2 linked regions of the Roseimaritima multifibrata genome follow. The protein of the gene in region 1 binds, or shares a complex with, the protein of each later gene. Links are inferred from orthologs where the notes say so. Each region holds a gene or a part of one and is shown on either strand. Other genes may lie near its edges.

What was found.
Region 2: the proteins of FF011L_RS05235 (region 1) and lpdA are in contact, whole or in part, in a crystal structure (PDB 1EBD), measured with the Geobacillus stearothermophilus proteins. The link is inferred for Roseimaritima multifibrata from one-to-one orthologs. Residues at the interface, in WP_033016211.1 of Geobacillus stearothermophilus: Ile130, Ala131, Met132, Pro133, Arg136, Arg140, Glu141, Asn155, Arg157; in WP_049624544.1 of Geobacillus stearothermophilus: Pro340, Ser341, Asp344, Tyr345, Arg403, Asp406, Val408, Glu431, Ala432, Gly433, Asp438.

The regions. Positions count from the first base shown.
Region 1 is NZ_CP036262.1:1,386,234-1,397,294, forward strand. The notes cover bases 4,856-7,750. They hold FF011L_RS05235 (2-oxo acid dehydrogenase subunit E2), read left to right. Parts: upstream 4,856-5,541; coding sequence 5,542-6,960; downstream 6,961-7,750. Other genes in these bases: aceE (pyruvate dehydrogenase (acetyl-transferring), homodimeric type), read left to right, coding at 4,856-5,511. Outside these bases: FF011L_RS05220 (WD40 repeat domain-containing protein), read right to left, coding at 1-841; FF011L_RS05225 (TIGR03009 domain-containing protein), read left to right, coding at 1,140-2,273; more of aceE, read left to right, coding at 2,785-4,855; FF011L_RS05245 (glycoside hydrolase family 140 protein), read right to left, coding at 7,844-9,361; FF011L_RS05250 (hypothetical protein), read right to left, coding at 10,363-10,695; FF011L_RS05255 (hypothetical protein), read right to left, coding at 10,987-11,061.
Region 2 is NZ_CP036262.1:4,664,986-4,676,118, reverse strand. What follows is about bases 2,786-5,752. They hold lpdA (dihydrolipoyl dehydrogenase), read left to right. Parts: upstream 2,786-3,534; coding sequence 3,535-4,971; downstream 4,972-5,752. Other genes in these bases: mtnA (S-methyl-5-thioribose-1-phosphate isomerase), read left to right, coding at 5,011-5,752; rpsD (30S ribosomal protein S4), read left to right, coding at 2,802-3,410. Also shown: FF011L_RS16905 (PKD domain-containing protein), read right to left, coding at 1-2,392; more of mtnA, read left to right, coding at 5,753-6,084; FF011L_RS16885 (lipopolysaccharide biosynthesis protein), read right to left, coding at 6,371-7,597; FF011L_RS16880 (FAD-dependent oxidoreductase), read left to right, coding at 7,785-9,869; FF011L_RS16875 (DUF3386 family protein), read right to left, coding at 10,106-10,885; FF011L_RS16870 (outer membrane protein assembly factor BamB family protein), read right to left, coding at 10,980-11,133. UniProt on the Escherichia coli protein: Lipoamide dehydrogenase is a component of the glycine cleavage system as well as of the alpha-ketoacid dehydrogenase complexes.

The sequences.
Region 1 (11,061 bases):
CGTCGAGTGGTGTTACACAGAACAATTTGCACTCCAGAACGGGGATCGTGTGCAGGATCTCTCCTTGCAAGGAATCGTATACGACAATTCGCCGATCCTCGCCAACCGAAACCATCACATTTGACCCTGGCATAAATACTAAATCGCGGATTCGATCCGAGTGAAGTTCAAATTCGCCGGCGGGTTGGCCGCTGACGGGGTCAAAGAAGTGAGCATTCCCCGATCGTCCCGCTGCCACCACAAGTCGCATGTCATCGCTGAATCGCACCACTCGCAAATCGTTGCAGCCGCACCGTAGGACGGGGCGTCTGGCACCACCTTGTTGCAGTAAAAACAGCTGAGGATCAAATCCAACGGCGGCAAGCATCCCTTGTTGAGGGGCAAAGCAGACCGAAGCGATCGCTGGGGCTCCCTCTAGCGTTTGTAGGACTTTCCAGTCCTGTTCACGGTCCCAAAGAATGATTTGCCCGTCGTTGCCGGCCGACACAAGCAATTTCCCGTCATTGCGGAAATCGAGTGAGCGAACCCAGTCGGTATGTTTGCGGAGAACTTGGGCTTCTTCGAACGGATGCGGGTCGATCACGCGGAGGTGATGGTCGTCACCCGCTGCGATTAATACTTGACCCGCCGGATCGACGGCTAAGGCAGTGATCACCGGAGAAGCCTGAGATCCGTCCTGAGGTTCTAGTGAAAGGACCTCGGAAACATTTGCCAAATCCGGGATGACGGCCGCTACGCGATGAGAAGTCGATTGACCATTTGCGTGAGGCTGCGCGACTAGCAGATTGCTAGCGAACGCGATAAGCAGAACCGAACCCCAGCGAAACCAATCGATTTTCATTTCCTATCTCTCTTTGTGGGTAGCTTCGCTCGCGTCACCGTTACAGATTGCCTCAGCGTTAGAGCGCGAGCCCATCGGTGTCATCGGCACAATCACCCAGGTTTTCTGAGACGAACCGGTTGAAAATCAGAGTTGAATTCGGGAGCTGGGATTTAGCCGTAGTGAAAAATGCAGTTTTTCCCCGAATCGGTCTTTCAACGATTCTCGTTTCGTTGCTACCTTCCCACCGCTGCAGGTTGGCGACGGCCTGTTCCATGATTCTCAAACAATTGGCTGAATGGCCAGAAAGGCGCCAAGGATGATGCGTTTCTTGTTCGTTGCCGTTTCCTGTGCCCTCGCTGGCAGTTTTGCGCAGGGGCAGGCCCCCGCAAATACCGCTCAGCGTGGCTACACCGCTCCTCAAGCTGGAAACGGACAGGCCGCGACCTCGACGGCTCAAAACCAGAACTATCAACGGCAGAACCAGCAGTTGACTCCTGCACAGCAGCATCAACTTGCTCAGCAGCGGGCCGCGAGCCAACAGCAAGCGGTTCGCGGGACTCCCACTTCGGCAAGTGCCGGTGCTGCCGCGACCGCTCAAATGAACACTCAGCAGACGGAGCCGAAGCCTCCGTTTGCTCCTCTGACCGCACAGCAAGAAACCGAACTGACGCAGCTGCTGCAGGCCTGGGAAGTCCAAAGTAATAAAGTGGACCGTTTAGAATGTGATTTCACTCGTTGGCATTACGACCTTGTCGCTGCCCCGGCCGGGGTCCATGCGACTTGGGCCAAGGGTGAAATTCGCTACGCATCCCCGGATAAAGGGATGTTTAAGGTCAATGAACTGAAGTTTTTCAAGGGAATGCAGGCGGGCAAGCCGCAGTACGACGTTTCGGAGGGACAGTTCGGCGAGTACTGGGTTTGCAACGGACAGCAATTGCTAGATTTTGATCGTGGCGAAAAGAAGTGCACGATCCAGGATCTGCCTCCAGAAATGCAAGGGACGGATATTTTTGAAAGCCCGCTCCCCTTTGTTTTTAACTTGGACGCAAACAAAATTCGCGAACGCTACTGGGTCCGGACGGTTGAATCGCCCAAGAAAGGGATGATCGTCGTTGAAGCATGGCCCAAACGACAAGAGGACCGAGCCCAGTATCGCTTGGTTCAGATTGTGTTGGATCCGCAGTCGTTCCTGCCACAGGCATTATTAATGTATGCCCCCAACTACAACGCTCAGGCGGCTCCCGCTTGGGATCACTACGAATTCAGCAACGTTAAGCGAAATTCGATTATCGGGGGGCTGGAATCCTTCCTGAACCGGTTCATCGAAAAGCCGGATAAGACATGGACGATTGTCCGTGAACGATACCAGCCACCCGCTGAAAACAATGTCCCTGAAGGGAACCGCAATATCCAAGCGGCCCAGGCTCCAGGCGGGCCGCAGCGACAGTAAATGCATTTGAAGGAAGCAATGTGGCAGTAAAGCCCGGTGAGCTGGTGAGGAATTGTAAACCGCCTCGCCAGCTAGCCGGGTTTTTTTCGTTTGCCTTGAACTGAAAATGTCCGAAGCCTTCTGTGGAGGGGGTGCCCGTTCCCTGGGGGTTTAAGACGCCGATAACATGGGTTTAGCGGGCACTGCGGTTCCGCAATGCCCCCCGCGGTGTCTCTGCAGGGGAGCCATGCAACCTGTAGCACGATGTTGTCCTGCAGGTTTTCATAAATAGAATGGGGGGCAACTGAGCTCCGTGAAAACCCCGGCACCTTGCCTAGAGGGGCTTAAAAGGAGTAGGCTAAACCGCTCTTTAAGGCACACATATCACGTAAACGGTCTATCTTACGAACGATGTCGCAGAGCGTAGCTCGCCATTGCAAGTCGATCGGACCGACGATTCCACTTACTTTCACCGATCACCCTCCCCTTCGTCGCTCGCGTGAGCCTGCACGCGGGATAAGGAAAACAACATATGGCTGACTTAGATGCCAAGACGATCGCTCAAGAAGAACTGAGCAATTCGATGGGAGAACGGCCCCATTTCGATGTCGATCCGGCGGAGACCGCTGAATGGTTGTCCTCTCTGCAGTACGTTCTGCAAAGCAAAGGGCCGGAACGAGCTCGGTTCCTGCTCGAACAACTCCGCGATTCCGCGGCCCTGGAAGGGGTTCAGGTTCCATCGGAAACCGAAACGCCTTACGTCAACACGATCCCGCAAAAGGATCAGCCTCCCTATCCAGGCAACCGAGACCTGGAACGTCGAATCAAATCGATCATCCGCTGGAATGCGATGGCCATGGTGACTCGAGGAAATAAAAAGACAGACGGAATCGGAGGACACATCAGTACCTTCGCGTCGTCAGCAACGCTGTATGAGGTCGCGTTTAATCACTTCCTGCAAGGTCGTGGCGAAGATGGTTACTCGGGCGATTCGATCTACTTCCAAGGCCACGCCTCTCCGGGCATGTATTCTCGCGCCTTCCTTGAAGGACGCATTACGGAAGAGAAACTAGAGAATTTCCGCCGCGAACTAGCCGATGGTGGCGGGCTTTCCAGTTACCCACACCCTTGGTTGATGCCTAGTTTTTGGGAATACCCAACGGTGTCGATGGGCTTGGGCCCGATCATGGCGATCTATCAAGCTCGCTTCAATGAATACCTGCGTGACCGTGGGATCAAAGATACCAGTTCGCAGCGCGTTTGGGCGTTCCTTGGTGACGGCGAAATCGATGAACCCGAAACCTTGGGTGCCATCTCGCTTGCCTCTCGCGAGAAACTGGACAACTTGATCTTTGTGATCAACTGCAACCTGCAGCGTCTGGACGGACCGGTTCGCGGTAACAGCAAAGTCATCCAAGAACTGGAATCGATTTTCCGTGGTGCCGGCTGGAACGTCTTTAAAGTCGTTTGGGGCAAAGACTGGGACGAATTGCTGGAACGCGATACGAGCGGTCTGCTGGTTCGCCGCATGAACGAAGTTGTCGACGGACAGTATCAGAAATACGTCGTCATGCCTGGCAGCTACATCCGCGAGCATTTCTTCGGCAAATACCCAGAACTGCTTGAACTGGTCAAAAACTACAGCGACGAACGGCTAGAACGTTTGGGCCGCGGTGGACACGATCCTGAAAAAGTCTTTGCCGCCTATCACCAGGCCGCCACGCTTCGCAACGGACGGCCAACCGTCGTCCTGGCTAAAACCATCAAAGGTTATGGCCTTGGCGAAGCTGGAGAAGGTAAGAACGTTGCTCACAACCAGAAGAAACTGAACGAAGAAGAACTGCTGGAATTCCGCACCCGGTTTGGAATTCCAATCAGCGATGACGAAGTCGGTAAGGCTCCGTTCTACAAGCCACCAGCCAATAGTGCTGAAGTCAAATACCTCAATGAGCGTCGTGAAGCGTTGGGCGGATACGTCCCCTCGCGTCCGACCGAGCATCCCACGATGCAGGTGCCGACTTTAGAAGAGTACAAAAAGCACACTCAGGACAGTAAAGGCAAAGCGGCCAGTACGACCCAGATGTTTGTCCGTTTGTTGACCGACCTATGTCGCGACAAAACCATCGGAAAGCATATCGTTCCAATCGTACCGGACGAGTCGCGAACCTTCGGAATGGAAGGGATGTTCCGCCAGTTCGGGATCTATGCCCATGCCGGACAACTGTACGAACCGGTCGATAGTGCACAGGCGATGTACTACAAAGAAGCGACCGACGGGCAGATGCTGGAAGAGGGAATCACCGAAGCCGGTTCGATGAGCAGCTTCAACGCCGCGGGAACGGCGTACAGCCTTCACGGCGTCAACATGATTCCGTTTTTTGTCTACTACAGCATGTTTGGCTTCCAGCGGATCGGCGACCTTGTCTGGGCCGCCGCCGACATGCGAGCCAAAGGATTCATGATCGGTGGTACCGCCGGACGCACGACGCTTAATGGCGAAGGACTGCAGCATCAAGACGGCCACAGCCTTCTGAATGCGATCGCGTTCCCCACCGTTCGTGCCTACGATCCCGCTTTCGGTTACGAAATGACCGTGATCGTGCTGGAAGGGCTGAAACGCCTTTATCAAGACGGTGAAGATGGGATTTATTACATCACCGCCGAAAACGATAACTACGAACATCCCGCGATGCCCGAAGGGGTTGAAGAGGGGATCATCAAGGGGATCTACAAGTTCAAATCCCAAGAAGTCGACAACGCGAAGGCTCGAGTTCAACTGTTTGGTAGCGGAGCGATCCTCAACAGTGCTTTGGCCGCTCAGAAGATCCTGGCCGAAAAATACAATGTTGCCAGTGATGTTTGGAGCGTGACCAGTTACACGCAGTTGCGACGCGAAGCGGCCGATTGCCAGCGTTGGAACATGCTTCACCCCACGGAAACTCCAAAGCAAAGCTACTTGGAAAAACAGCTGGAAGGTGTCGAAGGCCCGTTTATCTCGGCAAGCGATTATGTGCGGGCACTTGGTGAGCAACTCGCTCCTTGGGTCCCCGGCGATTACTACGTTCTTGGCACCGACGGCATGGGACGCAGTGAAACGCGAGAAAACCTTCGCCGGCACTTCGAAGTCGATGCGGAATCGATCACCATCGCCACTTTGTCTCGGTTGAGTAAAGTGGATGTCTTTTCGGCACAAGAAGTTGATCAAGCGATTACGGATCTCGATTTCAATCGTGATAAACCGAATCCTTATTTCACTTAGTCCTCCCCCATTCCTTGTGATTTGATATTAATGGCTACTGAAGAAGTAAAACTGCCGGAGCTGAGTGAAGGAATCGACTCGGGTGATGTCCTGGAAATTTTGGTTTCCGAAGGCGATCAGATCACCGCCGGCCAAGATATTGTAGAAATGGAAACCGACAAAGCGACCGTTCCGGTTTCTTCGTCGGTAGGCGGTAAAGTGGTCGAGGTTGTCGTAAAGATCGGTGATACCGTTCCCATCGGTGGCGTGTTGCTGAAGGTGGATGCAGCAGCCGCTGCAGACGCGGGATCGGCGGCTCCTGAACCTGCGGCTCCTGCAGCAACGCCGGAACCGCCCACGCCAGAACCTGCTGCACCCGAACCTGCCGCGCAGGAACCTGCTGCACAAGAAGCTCCTGTTGCTGAAGCCCCAGCGGCACCTGCACCGGCTGCCCCTGTCGCGCCGGCTCCAGAGCCCGTCGCACCTACGCCGCCGCCTGCTGCTCCTGCAGCTCCTGTTAGCGATGGAGCCCCGATTGCAGCGGGACCGGCGATTCGACGTCTGGCTCGCGAAGTGGGGGTCGATCTGTCGACCGTCCAAGGGAGTGGTGCTGCCGGCCGGATCACACGTGAAGATGTGCTTGCCGTTGTGCGGCACGCCAGTGAAGCGGCTCGCAGTGGCGTCGTCGTTAAGGCTCCATCGCCAGCAGCTCCGGCTGTTCCAGGTGCAGAAGCCCTTCCAGGCGATGCATCGAGTGACGCGTTTGGACCGGTTCGCGTCGAGCGAATGACCAAGATGCGCAAAACGATCGCGGCTCAGATGCACCAGAGCTGGTCGACGGTACCGCGTGTCACCAACTTCGATGATGCCGATATTACGGACCTCGAACGTCTACGTGGCAGCAGCAAAGAAGATTACGCTGCTCAAGGCATCAAATTGACCACGATGCCCTTTTTGATCAAAGCCGTTGCGACCGCCTTGCGTCATCATCCCGCGATCAATGCGGTCATTGATGAAGAAAACGGACAGGTCGTTTACAAGGACTACGTCAACATCGGGATCGCAGTCGACACCGATCGCGGTTTGGTTGTTCCAGTGATGCCAGATGTCGATCGCAGCGGGATTCCCGATGTCGCCCGAGGCCTCGCTGAAATGGCGGCCAAAGTGCGAAACGGTCAGTTCGGCTTGAACGACCTGCGTGGCGGAACTTTCACGATCAGCAACCTGGGAGCCATCGGCGGCCAATACAGCACGCCGATTGTGAATGTCCCTGAGGTCGCGATTTTGTTGGTCGGCCGAAGTCGCAAGCTACCAGTCGTGATGCCGGATGACACCATCCAGCCTCGCCTGATGATGCCGCTTAGCCTTTCCTATGATCATCGCTTGGTCGATGGAGGGACCGCAGCTCGGTTCCTAAACGATGTTATCGGTTACTTGGAAGCTCCCAGCCGTCTGTTGTTGGCCCTCTAAAGGGACTTGCAGCAGGCAAAGGAAACCGATAAATCGGGAAAACAAAAAAGATCGAGCGGCAACCGCTTTTCGCCGCTCAATTTTTCGTTAAAATTCGGCCCTCAGCCTTTGGCGTAGGCGTTCAAGTATCATTTGGACGCAGAGGGCGGAGTAAGAAGTGCGGCGGAATAGCTCAGCTGGTTAGAGCAGCGGAATCATAATCCGCGTGTCGGGGGTTCGAGTCCCTCTTCCGCTATTTGAAAAAATTGCAGTGATTTGCAGTCCGGCAACGCTTTTCAGCGTTGCCGCCAAAGCAATAAACGACCCCGCTAAAAATCAGAGCCGTACTGAAAACCTCGGTACTGAAAAGCTCCATACAGAATAGTTCGGTATGGATCAAAGCGGGAGTCTCTCTAGGTGTCGCGTCCAGGACCACAGGCGTCCCCCGCGACATTGCCCTCTCTTCGGCAATGCATGACCACCCAGGGCCAGGATAATTCTATAGGCTCTCGCGACAGCTCGGTGGCATTGGCCCTAGATGAGGTCCTGCTCGCTGTCTATCCTCCAAACCGAATCAATCTGCCGCCGGGTTCCATGTCGAACAACGGGGCAAACGGGGCAAACAAGCAGCTCTTGCGATTGGCTTATGCATGACGAATGATTTGCCTGTCGCATTGACCTTGCAAGCCCTTAACATAAGGGCCGGCACGGAGCCAAGCAACAATAAACGGCCCCGAGTCATGTCGCGGCGTCATCGCGTGTTAGGGGCGACCGCACATCACGAACGAAATCGTTCCCCTAGATTGTCACCATTTGCGGGCAAAATACGGTGTGCGGCATCGCCATCCACAATCGGTATCCATGGGCAATCCCTTTCCAATCGTTTTTGCCGACGTGACTTTGCTCAGTTCAGTAACAACACCCAGTCATTGCCGTCGCCCTCTGCACCCGGTGGGTCAAATTCCTGAACGGGTGCCGCAGGGCCGCTGGGAATGCTCTTTTTGAATGGCTGTCTATCCGTGTGATCCTGGTCTTCGACCTGCCACTTCCCGGTGCGTGGATTGAACCAGAATGCGTTCATCTCCGGAGCCGACAGGCGGTCCATTCTCACTGAGAAATTGCGACCATTGGCGTTGTAAACCATGGCGTAATCGCCTTTCGATCCGCGAGTCGCTTGAAGCCGGTTTGAGCGAATGCCTTCGCTTCCCTCCATGCCGCCGGTGCTGCCTTCAATAAGGGACTGGTCAGGAATGCGGTCAAGGAATTGTTCATTGCTCATGGACGTCATCAGGCGAAACAGGTGCTGCATGTCCATCGCCCCTGGCTCATCCAGGCTGGCCTCCCATTTTCTGGATTTGTCTAGTGTGATGGACTCGTCCGAGGCTGCCACGGCACTGTTGAAATGGTAGATATTCATACTGCCGTAAGTCACACCAAAACCGCCAGCGAAAACGGTTTGATACGACTGGAAACGAATCTGCCAATCTTTGTAAATGTTTCTGCGGAATTCGTAACCACCTTCGAACAGCCATGTTGGTTTGGCTGGTAACAATTTATAGTCCAACTCGGTCGCCGTAATCTGGTCACTTGGCTGATCCTGCATCGAATTGAAGTCCAGCCAGGGCTCGTTGTGGAACCACTCGGAAGAATTAGGCTGCCATTTCCTCGGGTGGTAACTCATTAAGGTTGTGCTGTAGTCGGCTTCCTGATTCGGCTGGTTGATTCCATTGACACCATCGGCAATGCCCTCGGCCATTGCTCCAAACACTTTTCGATAATCTTTCTCGCCGTATACGGCGCTGCGGTCACCGCCGATCATCCAAATGATATTTTTCTTGTTCTTGAACCGTTCGCCAATCCAATGGCTGTATTGATAGCCGCTGGTCTCGTCAAAGATAAGATCTCGCGTTGCTTTCCCATTCGCCCAGTCCCCCGCCACACAGACACCCCATGCTGGCAGTAAGATCGCAGCCATCCCTTTGGATTCCGCAGTGTCGATGATGTATTCCAGATGGTCCCAGTAATCGTATTGAGCCGAATCCTCGGGATTCTTTCCTGGTGTTGTAATGGGCTGTAGAGGATCCCATGCGCCAGATCCGCTGATCTTGAAGGCATGGTCGCCGTACACATTGGGGATGACGACGTTGCCTTCAACGCCTGGAAAGGCGATCAACGCGATCGTATTGAAATTCTGGTCTTTGCGACGTTGCAGGTATCTCTCAACCTGGTCGCGTTTTAACTGCCATCCAATTGCCCAAGCCGTGTCGGCAACGGGGAAGAATCCTGATCCATCTTCCTGGACCAGAAAGCGACCGTTTTCGCTCACTCGCAAGCTGGCAAAATCGTCGGCCCCTAATTTTCCGGAATCGGGAAGTCCAAGCATGACGAGTAATACGAGGCAAAGCAGGAAGGATTTCATCATGATGGTTGACCTTTTGGTATTTCATTTATGTCCGTCACGGAAGAATTCCGGGCAGGAAATATCCGATCGCAACGTACGCGATAACGGGTAACCACCTAAGGAATTTTCTTCACGCGGGATTGCGGGATTGATTGTCAGGCGCTGAGTCGTTGACCGTGCATGTTGCTGCAGAGGTCGGCTGGGTGCGGAAGGCTGAGTTCGTCTTCGTGAAACGTCCAGCCTCGCCATTAGGATGCACCAAGTCGTTCTTACGCGGGTTTGGATCGGCGAAGCGGAACGCCAATCGAATCGCCTTCGAGCAATCACAAGATACCGGCCGAGACGAGGCAGAACAACGGATTACTCGTGCTCGTGCTCAGCAACGCGGTGCTCGTACTCGATTCGCGTGTCCAAGCCGCAATCGATCAAATTTCCAATCGGGGGCACCTCGTCTAACGCCTGCTCGCCGGATCAGGACAGAGCAACAAGCAACGGCACCGATTCGTGAAGCAACAATAAAACGCATCAACGTCGACCGCGCATCACGGCCAGTATCATTCACGTAGATTAGCGGCATTCGCGGGCAATGTATGCGCTCAATATTGCCCGCTAATAACGCTAATTTCGCGAATAGATGCGCCCATTTAATCTGCCGCGAAGAAAACGCTGCCTGTCCTGCAACCTGTATGCGCGGTATGCAGCGACGGGGTTAGCCCGTTCCGTGTCAGAGGTTTGAGTCCAGTTTTGTAATGCGGGTGTCGAGTTCTTTTAACTTTGCGAGTGCAGACATCGCGATCGCCATGCCAGCGAGGCCAAAAGTCATGCCTGTTATACCGAAAACGAATCCAAGTGCGGCCATAGCTAATCCAAGTGTGTTTCGGGTGATTCTGGGACGATAAAAAATGCAGCCCAGCGATAGATAAGGCCGCTAACCCAAAGGAGCAGGGCGCAGATTTTGGTAAGAATTGTTAGAAAACGAGAAAGAGATTGCTTGGAATTCTCTTGTTGTTCCACCATCGGCGTCAGGGATCGGAAATAAATGGAAGTAGAGTCCGAATAATTGCATTAATTTCCACGCAAAAGCAACCGTAGACGAATCCAAAAAATGCAAATGGAATTGTGACAATAATACCGCCAATGGTTCCGAGAAACGATCCGATTCCATAGCCAATCGTGCCCACCAATGCAGCAAAGAATAATCCGAGCAGCAGTCGCATTCCAAGTTCCATTCCCTCAGCAACCGTTTCGATCTTTGGCCCAGCAACGCAGGTTTTGCATAGCCCACTATTCTGACCGGCGGTCGATTCAAGAATGGATGAACCGCATTTCGAGCATTCCATTTTGGTGTTGGTCATCTATGAATTTACCAGTCGGGCAAGAATGGAAGTTCTGGATTAAACGTTTCAGGGGGGATCGCGTTGGTGCAACACGTAGACCACCGGTATTATTGCGTTTCTTGAATCACACCATCTTTTTTGCCACTGGAGTCAACACATTTTTTTTGCGGAATTACGCTGGCGGTAGTCCGTTCGCGTCGTGAGGGGGTGCCATTGCCAAAACTCGCGTCATACGACGCCCAACGTAGATTCCATTTGAAAAACTTATGCCGTCCTCCCGTGCACGACATGGTTCAGTTGAATGCAAAGCTATCGCTTCAAATCAGGGCCGTTGGCAGGCGGGATCGTGAGTTGTTCAAGTTCAATTTGGTTTGACTCCAGGTT
Region 2 (11,133 bases), 3.3 Mb from region 1 along the record:
CTGAGGAGACTAGTTCAGTGCTGCTGATCACGACTCCGGTATCCCCGGTTCCTGCCCCACCACCTTCACCGCGAATGTCGATATTCCCGATCACGCTTTTCACTGCGGATGCATTGATATACGTTCCGTAATTTTGGCGATCTGCGATGCCACCCGTTCCGTTGATCGTAATGGTGGCCGGGGTTCCCGTCGCATTGTCGGGGGTGCCGAGCGAGGCAATTTCAACATTGCTTAAAACCAGTCCGCGGTTGGAACTTTGGGAAACGTCCGGATCCCCTGTCCCTCCGATACCGGTGATCAAGATATCGCCAACGAAGCTACTGACGCTGCTGCGATTGATGCTGTCGATCAAAACGCCGTAGTTATTCGATTGCCCGAATCCACCTTCACCGTGGATCGTGATCGTCGCTGCGTGGGCGGTCGTTCCGGTCGATTGAATGGCTCCGAAATCGCGCATGCGGACACCGACGTTGCTCGGCCCTGTCCCTGTCCCTGTTCTTCCCGTGATAAGAATCGCTCCATCGACACTAGTGATCCCTTCGCTGGCACCGTCGAAGTAGACGCCATGGTTCCCTCCCCCTGTGTCGCCCCCTGTACCATCGATCGTTATCTTGGCGGGACTTGGAATCGTGCCGTCCGAAAGCCATTTCGATTCAATGCCTTCGATGTTTGCAATGTGTACTCCGTAGTTGTTCGATCCGGCACCGTTGCTACCTTGGCCGGTGATCAGGATTTCGCCGTCTTTGGTCGTCAGGGCAGCACCGGAGCTGATTGTGACGCCATGGTTGGCTCCGGTTCCTTGTCCGCCCGTTCCGTCAATGATGATATCGGCTTCGCCAACGGCGTCGATCGATGCGGTGACGTTGACGCCGCCATCCCCACTCCGCGTTCCGTCTCCTGTCCCAAGGCCGGTGATCGTGACGTCACCGTCGGTCGTCGTGATTGATCCGGAAACCGTGATTCCACTACCGGACGTGTTGATTCCTCCGGTCCCTTGAATATCGATCTTCGCGGCGTTCTCTCCGAGGCCGGTCGAGGCGATCGTAAGTCCGATCGATCCACCTGAATTGCCATAGCCGCTGCCGTCGCTTCCTCGGCCGACAATGGAAATATCGCCATAGACGCTGGTCAGCTGTGTGGTTGAGCCATTAAGCGACAGGCCAACACCGCTGCGGGTGCCATCGCCGCCCTCACCGATGATCGTGATCGAGGCGGCATCGATGCCGGTTCCCGTCGATGCAATCGATCCAATACTGTCGGAGCGAACGCCGTAGTTCGTATCGCCGGTGCCATCCCCGTTCCCTTGCCCGATAATTAAAATGTCGCCATCGATGCTGAGGATATCGGTCGTCGCACCCGCCAAGCGAACCCCGTAGTTGTTTCGGGACTCTGCCCCGCCCGTCCCATCGATCGTGATCGTTGCGGCATCGGGGCCGGTACCCGTTGATTCAATAACGTCCGCCGCACTGATATTCACGCCATAGAAATTGCTGCCGCTGGCACTGCTGCGGTGCCCCCCCACGCCCACGATGCTGATGTCTCCATACGCACTTCGGACCACGATGTCGGCACCATCGATGTTGACGCCGTACGCGGCAGTGGAACTGTCTCCACCGGTCCCTTCGATCTGAATCGTTCCCGCCGAAGACGTTTCGCTGGTCGATTCGATCGTGGTCCCCTCTTCCAGCGAAATCCCGTAGTTTCGATATTCTGCCGGGTCATTGCCGCCGAATCCGACCAGCTGGATGTTTCCTGACCCGCTGGTTCGAATCGTCGCCCCCACAGATTCCAAACCGATGGAATCACCGATGGCGTCCGCATTCGGGTTGCCCGATAGTAGGATCCCCCCATCGACCGTCGTCAGGCTTGATCTTTGATCGAGAAGGATTTTCTGAGCTGCGACAAACTGAATGACTCCACCGGTCGATTCGATCGATGTGTCGTCACGGACGGTAATTTCACCCGCCGACGCGTAAATTCCTGCATCGCCCAGTGAAAACGGATTCTCCCCGTCAAAAAACAGACGGTCATTGCTGCCAGCGTCCTCATAGCGAAAACTGGTGAGTTCGCTAACTAGCCGCGTTTGCTCCCCTGCGGTTACCGAATCGAGGTCGGAATTGCTGGTAAAGCCAAAATAGCCTCCGCGATTGTGCTGCAGTAAACCGGCTTCGCTGACCGAAAAGAACATCAAATCGTTTGTGGCATCCCCACTGAACAGAATGTCATTGCTAGTGCCAAGAACGGGGGTACCGACGGCCAGGAGGCGACGGTCTTCCAGCTGTTCAATGCGAATGAGGCGGCGTCGGGGGCGTAGTGCAGCGGCTAAACGTCGCCGCGCAGTTTGTCCGCGGCTGGAGGCTGGGACGCGGGGAGCCGATCGCTTCGGAAACATGCTGGACCGTTGGAGTGGCAGGAAAGACGATGGATAATTGGCTGAAATGCAGAAAATCGGACGTCTGCGGGGTTTCTGGTAGACCGCAACGGAGCCGAAGCGGTCCGGATGTAGCGGTCGTCCTGCCTGTCATGCGAGAAAGAGATGGACAGTGTCCTGAGTTTTTTTGTTGAATGAACCTTCTGTCGCAATGGGACACCCACTTGCAAGAATGGCCGTTTCCGGCGACACTTTGCGGCACTTACCGAAATCAGGCCCAACCCTCCGACCCGCCGTATTGCAGGTCGGCGTGGGATTGAGCCACGGCTAAATTAGCCAAACGAGGTTCCCTTTACCCTTTTAGATCTACCTGATTCGTTAACGTTTAGACGTTTATCGTTCGTAGATCGTCCGTAGGAGCATTGCCGAAATGGCACGTTACACAGGTCCAAAAGCTCGCATCAATCGTCGCCTTGGGGCGCTCATTTATGAAACATCGGGTGCATCGAAAGCCCTCGATCGCCGCCCAGCCCCTCCGGGAATGCACACCCGGGGACGTCGTCCCAGTAACTACGGGATCGCGTTGATGGAGAAGCAGAAGATCAAGCATTACTACGGTCTAGGGGAACGTCAGCTTCGTCGTTACTTTGATGCTGTTAGTCGTCGTTCAGGCAACACCGGTGAATTGTTGTTGTTGATGTGCGAATCCCGCTTGGACAACGTTGTCCGTCGCTGTGGATTTGCCAAGACTCGCCCACAAGCTCGTCAAGGCGTTGTGCACGGTCACTTCTTCGTTAACGGTACGAAGGTTGCCAAGCCTAACTACCTGCTTCGTCCAGGCGACATCATCGAAGTACGTAACCGCGAAAAACTGAAAGATGTTTATCGTGGCGTTATCGCTAACTCCAGTCCTGACGCGCTTGATTGGGTCGCTTTCGATAGCGAAAACCTAAAAGCAACCGTCCAGGGATTGCCAGGGCCAAGCGACATTAGTTTGCCCGTCGATGCAAACGCCGTCGTCGAATTCTTGTCGCGATAGTCGAGTGCACTGCACATTGAAAACAACGCCGCCCGTGCCGAATGACTTTTGGTGCGGGTGGGTTGGTTTCTGGACTTAATTTATTTTGTTTCTCGCATAGATCCTCCAACACACGCTCCATCTGATGCATACTCCACTGGTTGTTTTGGGAGGTGGCCCTGGTGGCTACGCGGCGGCTTTCTTGGCTGCTGACGAAGGGCTAGACGTCACGATCGTCGAAGCCGAAGCTCGCCTGGGCGGAACTTGCTTGCTGCGTGGCTGTATCCCCAGCAAAGCACTTCTTCATGTCGCTCGAGTCATCAGTGAAGTCGATGAACTGCGTGCCGATTGGGGTGTCCGCTACGACGCGAACCCTGAAATCGATGTCGACGCTGTGCGGGCGAGAAAAGAAAAGGTCATCGATAATTTAACGGGCGGCCTGGCCAATTTGGCCAAGCGACGCAAGGTCACCGTGATCCGGGCTCGTGGTTCATTTATCGATTCCAAAACAATGAAACTGGAAGGGGACGATCCTTCCATCCCCGAAGGTGGACAGCTGACCTTCGATCACTGCATTCTGGCTACCGGAAGTGTGCCAGCGATGCCTCCTGCCTTCGATATTGGCAGCGACAAGGTGATGGACAGCACCGGAGCCCTCGCGCTGGCCGACATCCCGGAAACGTTGTTGGTTGTCGGTGGTGGTTACATCGGGCTGGAAATGGGCAGCGTTTACGCAGGCCTTGGCAGTAAAGTCACGGTGGTCGAACTGAGCGACGGTTTGTTGCCCGGCGCCGACCGCGATCTGGTCAAACCGCTGGCGAAACGGATCGAGAAAATGGTTGACGGACGCCTTTGGTTGAACACCAAAGTCGGTTCGATGGCCGAGTCCGAAGATGGCAAGGTCGAAGTCACGTTCGAAGGCCCTGGCAAGTTCGGTCATGAACGATTCGATCGAGTCCTCGTGTCGATCGGTCGCCGCCCTGTCTCCAGAGGCTTAGGGCTGGAAAATACAAAAGTGGTTGTCAACGAACGCGGGTTTGTGGAGTGCGATTCGCAGCAGCGGACCGCAGATCCACACATCCTGGCAATCGGTGACGTCGCTGGCGATCCAATGTTGGCTCACAAAGCCAGCCACGAAGGGCGCGTTGCCGCTGAAGTTGTTGCGGGCAAACCATCGGTATTCGACAAAGCGGCGATCCCTGCGGTTGTCTTCACCGATCCTGAAATCGCTTGGGCTGGATTGACCGAAGAAGAAGCGAAAAACGCCGGCCGCAATTACGAGGTGGCTGTTTATCCTTGGGCTGCCAGTGGTCGTGCTCAAGCACTCGGACGGACCGAAGGTTTGACCAAATGGCTGGTCGATCCCGATACCAAACGCGTTATCGGTTGTGGTATCGTCGGTGCAGGTGCAGGTGAACTGATCGCCGAAGCTGTTTTGGCACTCGAAATGGGCTGCGAAGTTGGTGATATCGCCGAAACCGTGCACGCCCATCCGACCCTTGGCGAAACGTTGATGAACTCCGCCGAGGTCTTCTTCGGAACGGCCACCGAGATTTACAAACCGAAGCGTGCCAAGTCGTAGCCGGTTGGCGTTTGCTGTTCAACTTAAAACGGGTCGTCGATGAATTCTGAATTGGTGAAGACAAAGGCGTCCACGCTTCCCCCGACCTTGCAGTGGGTCGGAGGCATCGACGGTTTTTTGCGTTTGATAGATCAGACGAAGCTACCGGTCGAAGAGGTCTACTTCGACTGTAACAGTGTCGAACAAACGCACGACGCCATTTATCGACTTGTGGTTCGTGGAGCTCCCGCAATCGGGATCGCAGCGGCCTACGGTGTCAGCGTCGCGATCGGTACTGCGATGAAGGAACAGGCCGATGCACGCAAAGCGGCTCTGGCGGCGATCGACTATTTAGCGACCAGTCGACCGACCGCGGTGAATCTTTTTTGGGCTCTCGATCAGATGCGAGTGGTCGTCAATGAAGCGACCGATCAAGAGCTAGCGGATCGCGTCCTCCAGAAGGCCAAAGCGATTCATGAGCAAGATCGGCAGACCTGTGCGGCCATTGGTCAGCATGGTGCGCCATTGCTGAACGGTTGCCGCAATGTGTTGACGCACTGCAATGCAGGGGCCTTGGCAGCATCGGAAAAGGGGACGGCGTTGGCAGTGATTTATGCTGCACACGAACTGCAACCTGAATTGCATGTTTACGCTGATGAGACTCGCCCACTTCTGCAGGGGGCGCGTTTGACTGCGTGGGAATTGGCTCGCTCGGGCGTTGACGTGACGGTTTTGTGCGACAACATGGCGGCCAGTTTAATGCAGGCCGGTAAGGTCGATGCCGTGGTCGTCGGGGCGGACCGGATTGCCGCAAACGGAGACGCAGCGAACAAGATTGGGACTTATCCGCTGGCGATTGTCGCGCGGCATCATGGCGTTCCTTTTTATGTTGCAGCGCCTGTTAGCACGTTTGATCGAACGTTGGCCGATGGGGCGGGGATTCCAATCGAACAACGCGACGCACGCGAAGTATCGCATCCATACGGAACGCAGACCGCCGCCGACGGGGCGAATATCTACAACCCCGCCTTCGATGTGACACCAGCCGAATTGATCACCGCAATCATCACTGACCAGGGGATCATCCAGCCAGTCAACGCCGCAAACGTCGCCAAGACAATCGGGTTGTCGTAAAGGCAACTCGAAGACGTTTGTTGTCGACAGGCCGGAGGACTTGCGCCCTGCCGTTAAGGAATTGTTTTCTTAGCGGAACGGCGCAAGCCGTCCGGCCTTTTCCTTTTAAGCGTTTGGTGTCGACGGGCCGGAGGACTCGCGCCCTGCCGCTAGGAACTGTTTTCTTAGCGGAACGGCGCAAGCCGTCCGGCCTTTCTTTTATGCGTTTGTTGTCGACAGGCCGGAGTACTCGCGCCCTGCCGTTAAGGAAATGGATGGCATTTCCCCGAACCGTTTGCGACGGGAACTACGCTTGCCGGACTTCCCGCAGTCGGCCGCTGGCCAACCACATGTTGCATAGCGAAAGTGAGCTGATGGATACGGCGTATGCGAGCGCGACGCCGAAAGTGCCAAACATGCGGTTAAGCCATACCGTAAGGACTGTCAGCAGAATGGCATGCCCGAGCAAAGAGCCTAGCAAACGCCTTAGTGCATCGGTGTACTGAAGGTAGGTCGGGGCAAGGGAGCAGATCGTCCAAATGCTGGAACCGATCGCGATGACGCACAACGAAGGGTACGCAACCACATACTTGTCGCCGTACCAACCGAGGATCGTTCTCCCAAAGAAGAAGACGAGCCCCAGGAAACCGGTGATTCCAAAACCGATCCACTGCAGTCGCAGCCAACGCATCTTGCGGCCTTCTGCCCAGTTATTTGTGGTGAGGTATTCGGAAATCATCGGTTGAAAATATTTGTCGGTCGATTTCGCCAAAAGTAAAACCAAACAACCCGTTTCCAGCGCCGGTGCCAATAAAGCGAGTTCGTTTCCTGAATGAGGAATGTGATGCATGATCACTAACGGAGCTCGAAAGATCCAAGCGGTAAGGAAACTGAAAACCAGAAAAGAGAGACTGTTCAGAAACCAAGGGCCAGCAAGAAAGATCGGCCGGGAATCCAACGTCAATGGTTCTGATTTTGTGAAATTCGCACCGATCGCGATCGGCAGGCAAATCAGGCTTCCCGCTCCAAACGCGAACACCGCTGTGCTAGGGGATAACCTCTCCGCTTGGATGGTTAACCCGATGCAGATCAAGGTCGTCAACGGGATCACGATTCGTGCCAGTAAGGTCGCAAACACAGGCATGCGAAAGGCTAGTAAGAAGTCGATCGCGACTCCGACGACCGCCATGACAGGCAGATAGACCAACGCTTCCAGGACAACCTTTTCTCGTTCTTCGACTTGGACGGCAAGTTCGATGATCGCGGCAAGCCCTGCCAATAGGATGCCCAGCAAGATGGCTGAACCGAGGGCAAATCGCAGGAAACCACCCAGCAATCCGGCTTCTTTTTGCAAGACATACTGAGGCACAATCTTTAGGCTGTATTTTCCGATGCCCCCTTCGCCCAGTGAGGCCAGCAGCCCCAGGGTTGCAATTGCCCCGATGTAGCTTTCAAATTCGCTGGGCTCCAAATTCCTTGCCAGCAAAATGGTTGCTGCGTACGCCAGTAAAATGCCCACAATATTGGCACACACCAATACAAGGGGAATAAAACGGATTTCGGCGGGGGACGGAATGGAAGGCACTGAGGAATGAAGGCCGGGTTGGATTCGAGATGACGCAGAATTCGCTGTCAGCCCAGGCGGGAGGATGAAGGATTGATTAAGTTAGTGTTTTTGAAAGAACGAATTAGATCGGCTCCCTCTTTGACGCGACATATTTATGATCTCTAAGACTGCGGTACTCGCCAAAATAGCATTTATGGGGCTCTTTGTCGGAGCGTTTTATTGTAGTTCATTTGTTGATGCGCAATCGCAAGCAACCGCTCCTAGCGTGGTGGTCTATGGGGCGACGCCGGCTGGTTTTTGTGCGGCGATCGCGGCGGCTCGTGAAGGGGCTGCGGTCACACTGGTGGAACCGAGCCACCACGTCGGCGGGGTGAATACAGGCGGCCTGAGTTTTAGTGATTCGAACCAAACGGTGCGGACAACCGTGATGGGCTTGTTTGATGAATGGCATACACGCATCGCAGCCGATTATGCCGGTCGCGGCCAACCGCTTCATTACGACGTCAGTGAAAAGAACAATGCAAAGTGGACCTATGAACCACACGTCGCTGCTCGTGTGACCAAGGCAATGTTGGCAGAGGCTGGCGTGGACGTCCAACCGAATCAGGTCCTTACCTCGGTCGATCTAGAAGCGGGGCGGATCCAAGCAATCCTTTGCAAAGATCGACGTTTCGCCGCAGACGTTTTTGTCGACGCGACTTACGAAGGGGATCTAATGGCGGCTGCGGGCGTGGAGTGGACGATTGGCCGCGAAGGTCGCGCAGCGTACTCGGAGAAACTGGCTGGAAAGCAATACACAAAAGGAACCATTCCCGTCTCCGGTCTGGATTCAAATGGTCAGCTCCTTCCTTTGTTGACCGCCACCGAAGGTGGGGACGAAGAGGCTGGTGATCGCCACGTGATGGTCTACAGTTTTCGTTTGTGCTTAACAAAGAATCCCGAAAACCGGGTCGATTTCCCGGCTCCCGAAACTTACGATCCGAAACGTTTTGAAGCGGTTCGACGTTACTACTTGCAAGTCAAACGGCCGCACTTGCTGTGGGATATTTATCCTCTGCCCAATGATAAATTTGATGCAAACAACGGGATCGGAAAACAGTTTTCGATGGGGCTGGTTGGCGGAGGCGACGATTGGTGTGAAACGCCGTTCACCGAACGCAGTGAACTCTGGCAAAAACATCGCCAGTACACTTTGGAACTTTATCATTTCCTAACCACCGACGAATCGGTTCCCGAGCATCTTCGCAAACAGATGGCCGAGTACGGACTGTGCCGTGACGAATTTCCGGAAACCGATCATTGGTCGCCGCAGTTGTATGTTCGCGAAGGACGCCGAATGCGAGGCATGCACGTGTTGACCGAAAACGACGTTCTGCGTGATCCAGAGAAATCGGATCCGATCGCGGTTTCCTCGTTCCCGATCGATTCGCATGATTGCCAGCGGATCGGAACCGCAGAGAGTATCCGAAACGAAGGGACTATTTTTCCGGTTCGGATGGCGGGACGACCTCATGGTTATCCGTACCACGTTCCCTATCGTTCGATTTTGCCGGTCAAATCGGACTGCGAAAACCTGCTGGTTCCGGTTGCTCTATCCGCGACCCACGTTGCTTTTTCATCCATTCGCGTCGAACCGACCTGGATGATACTTGGGCAGAGCGCCGGGATCGCTGCGGCATTAAGTGCAAAGCAAAACGTTGCCGTTCAGGATCTGCCCTACCCTGCCCTGCAAAAGCAATTGTTGGCTCAAGGTCAAGTTTTGGAATTGCCCGAATTGGCGCCCCTTCCCCCGCCTGCCCAACCGGTTGGCTTGAAGGTTTCGGATCTAGAGGGAATCGTTTTGGATGATGCAACAGCGGAAATAACGGGAGCGTGGAGCACGTCCAGGCTTTTCAACCCGCACATCGGTTCGGGGTACCTGCATGACGGCGGGGATGGGGAAGGCGACCTGAGTGCAACGTTTAGCGGAAAGGTTCCTGCAAGCGGAAACTACGAGATCCGCATGGCTTATTCGCCGCATTCCTCACGCTCGTCACGGGTTCCTCTCGAAGTCCGCAATGGAGATACGGTCAAGGAATTCAAGGTCGATCAAACCGTGCCCCTGCCAGTGGGCCAGGCATTTCGAAAGATAGGAGAAATCGAATTGCGTAAAGGTGAACCGCTCACCGTAACCATCCGCAATCAAGATTGCGATGGATTCGTAATTCTAGATGCGATTCAATTCCTCCCAAAGTTGTAGAAGAATCCGCCAGCTGAAAAGTTCTTGATTTTTCGGCAGGCTTGGCAATCGCCTGTCTGTCCACGCTCTGGCGATCGTGACTGCCGTAATACGTGACTACCGTACTACGTAAATTCCAGAGCTGCCGTCCCCAAACGGGATCTGGGGTGTCCAAATCGAATGCGTCGATTGTGCGCTCGACAATCGACGCTGTGTGAAGTTTCTCCTATGACTGAATCTCTGACGCTGATTAAGGACTATGGAAGTGGATTATGGAGTTTCGAAGTCGATTCAAGAACCTTGAGGGGCTTCTTCGGTTCTGTAAGCTTGTGGTTGCTAAAGGTTAGTTGACGCGTTTGACGCGAACCTTCGGTTCCGGTTTCAATCGTGAAACACTCGCTGGGTAGGAAGAAATCTCCGACCCGAGTCCAGGTGAAGCGATTGGTAACGTTTTTTGTTAGGTTGCCCGTTTGCAGATCGCGATAAGAAACCGAAGACGTTTCTGGAAGAACCTTTCCATCGCCTGCGTCGAACATTTCAACATTGGTGATTTCCAACCAGTTCGAATCGGTCTTGCGTAGGACTTCGCGAATCAAACCGTTTTCGATTCGAAAGGTCCCGCTGCCATCTTTCCTGGCGACAAAAATGCCGAACTCTGGTGAAGTCTTCTGTTCGGACACTTGGACTTCGACGGCTGCGCTGCCGGGGCGACGATGCCCGATGACCGATCGAAGTTTGGAATGAATCCAAGGTTCGATGGCATCGTCGGAGATCGTCAGTTCGTAGTCGAAGTCGTCGGTAACAAGAATGGTTCCGGTGTGCGATTCGGCGTCGGTCTGGATCGTCACCTCTGCGGTGAAACCAGGGAAGTGATGCCAGACGGCTCGAGCGTCATGGGCTTCTTTCATCGCTGCGCGGGCTAGTTGGTCACTGGAACCCTTTTTCTGGGGCGCGTCGAGAGGCTTTTCCGCATGTCCGATCGCTGGAAGTAACAGCAGGACTGCGGCAATACCGCGTAATAGCTCTTTGCGTTTCATGGTTTATTCTCTGTTTTTAGGTCGTTGGAGGTCAGGCTGATCGATCAGGAAGCGGATTCTTGATCGAAAGTATGGGGGGGATGCGAAAGCTGTTTTATGGCGTTTTGCCGATGGCAAAAAGTTTGTCGCCACGGCGGAGCAGAAGAAAGTTGCCCGCGGGGGCAGCGGCGTACAAAACGTTCCCGCCCCTGGATCGAGAGGAGTCGTCCGCTGCAGCGGCCTCGGCCCAGCAGCGGTTGTTCGCAATC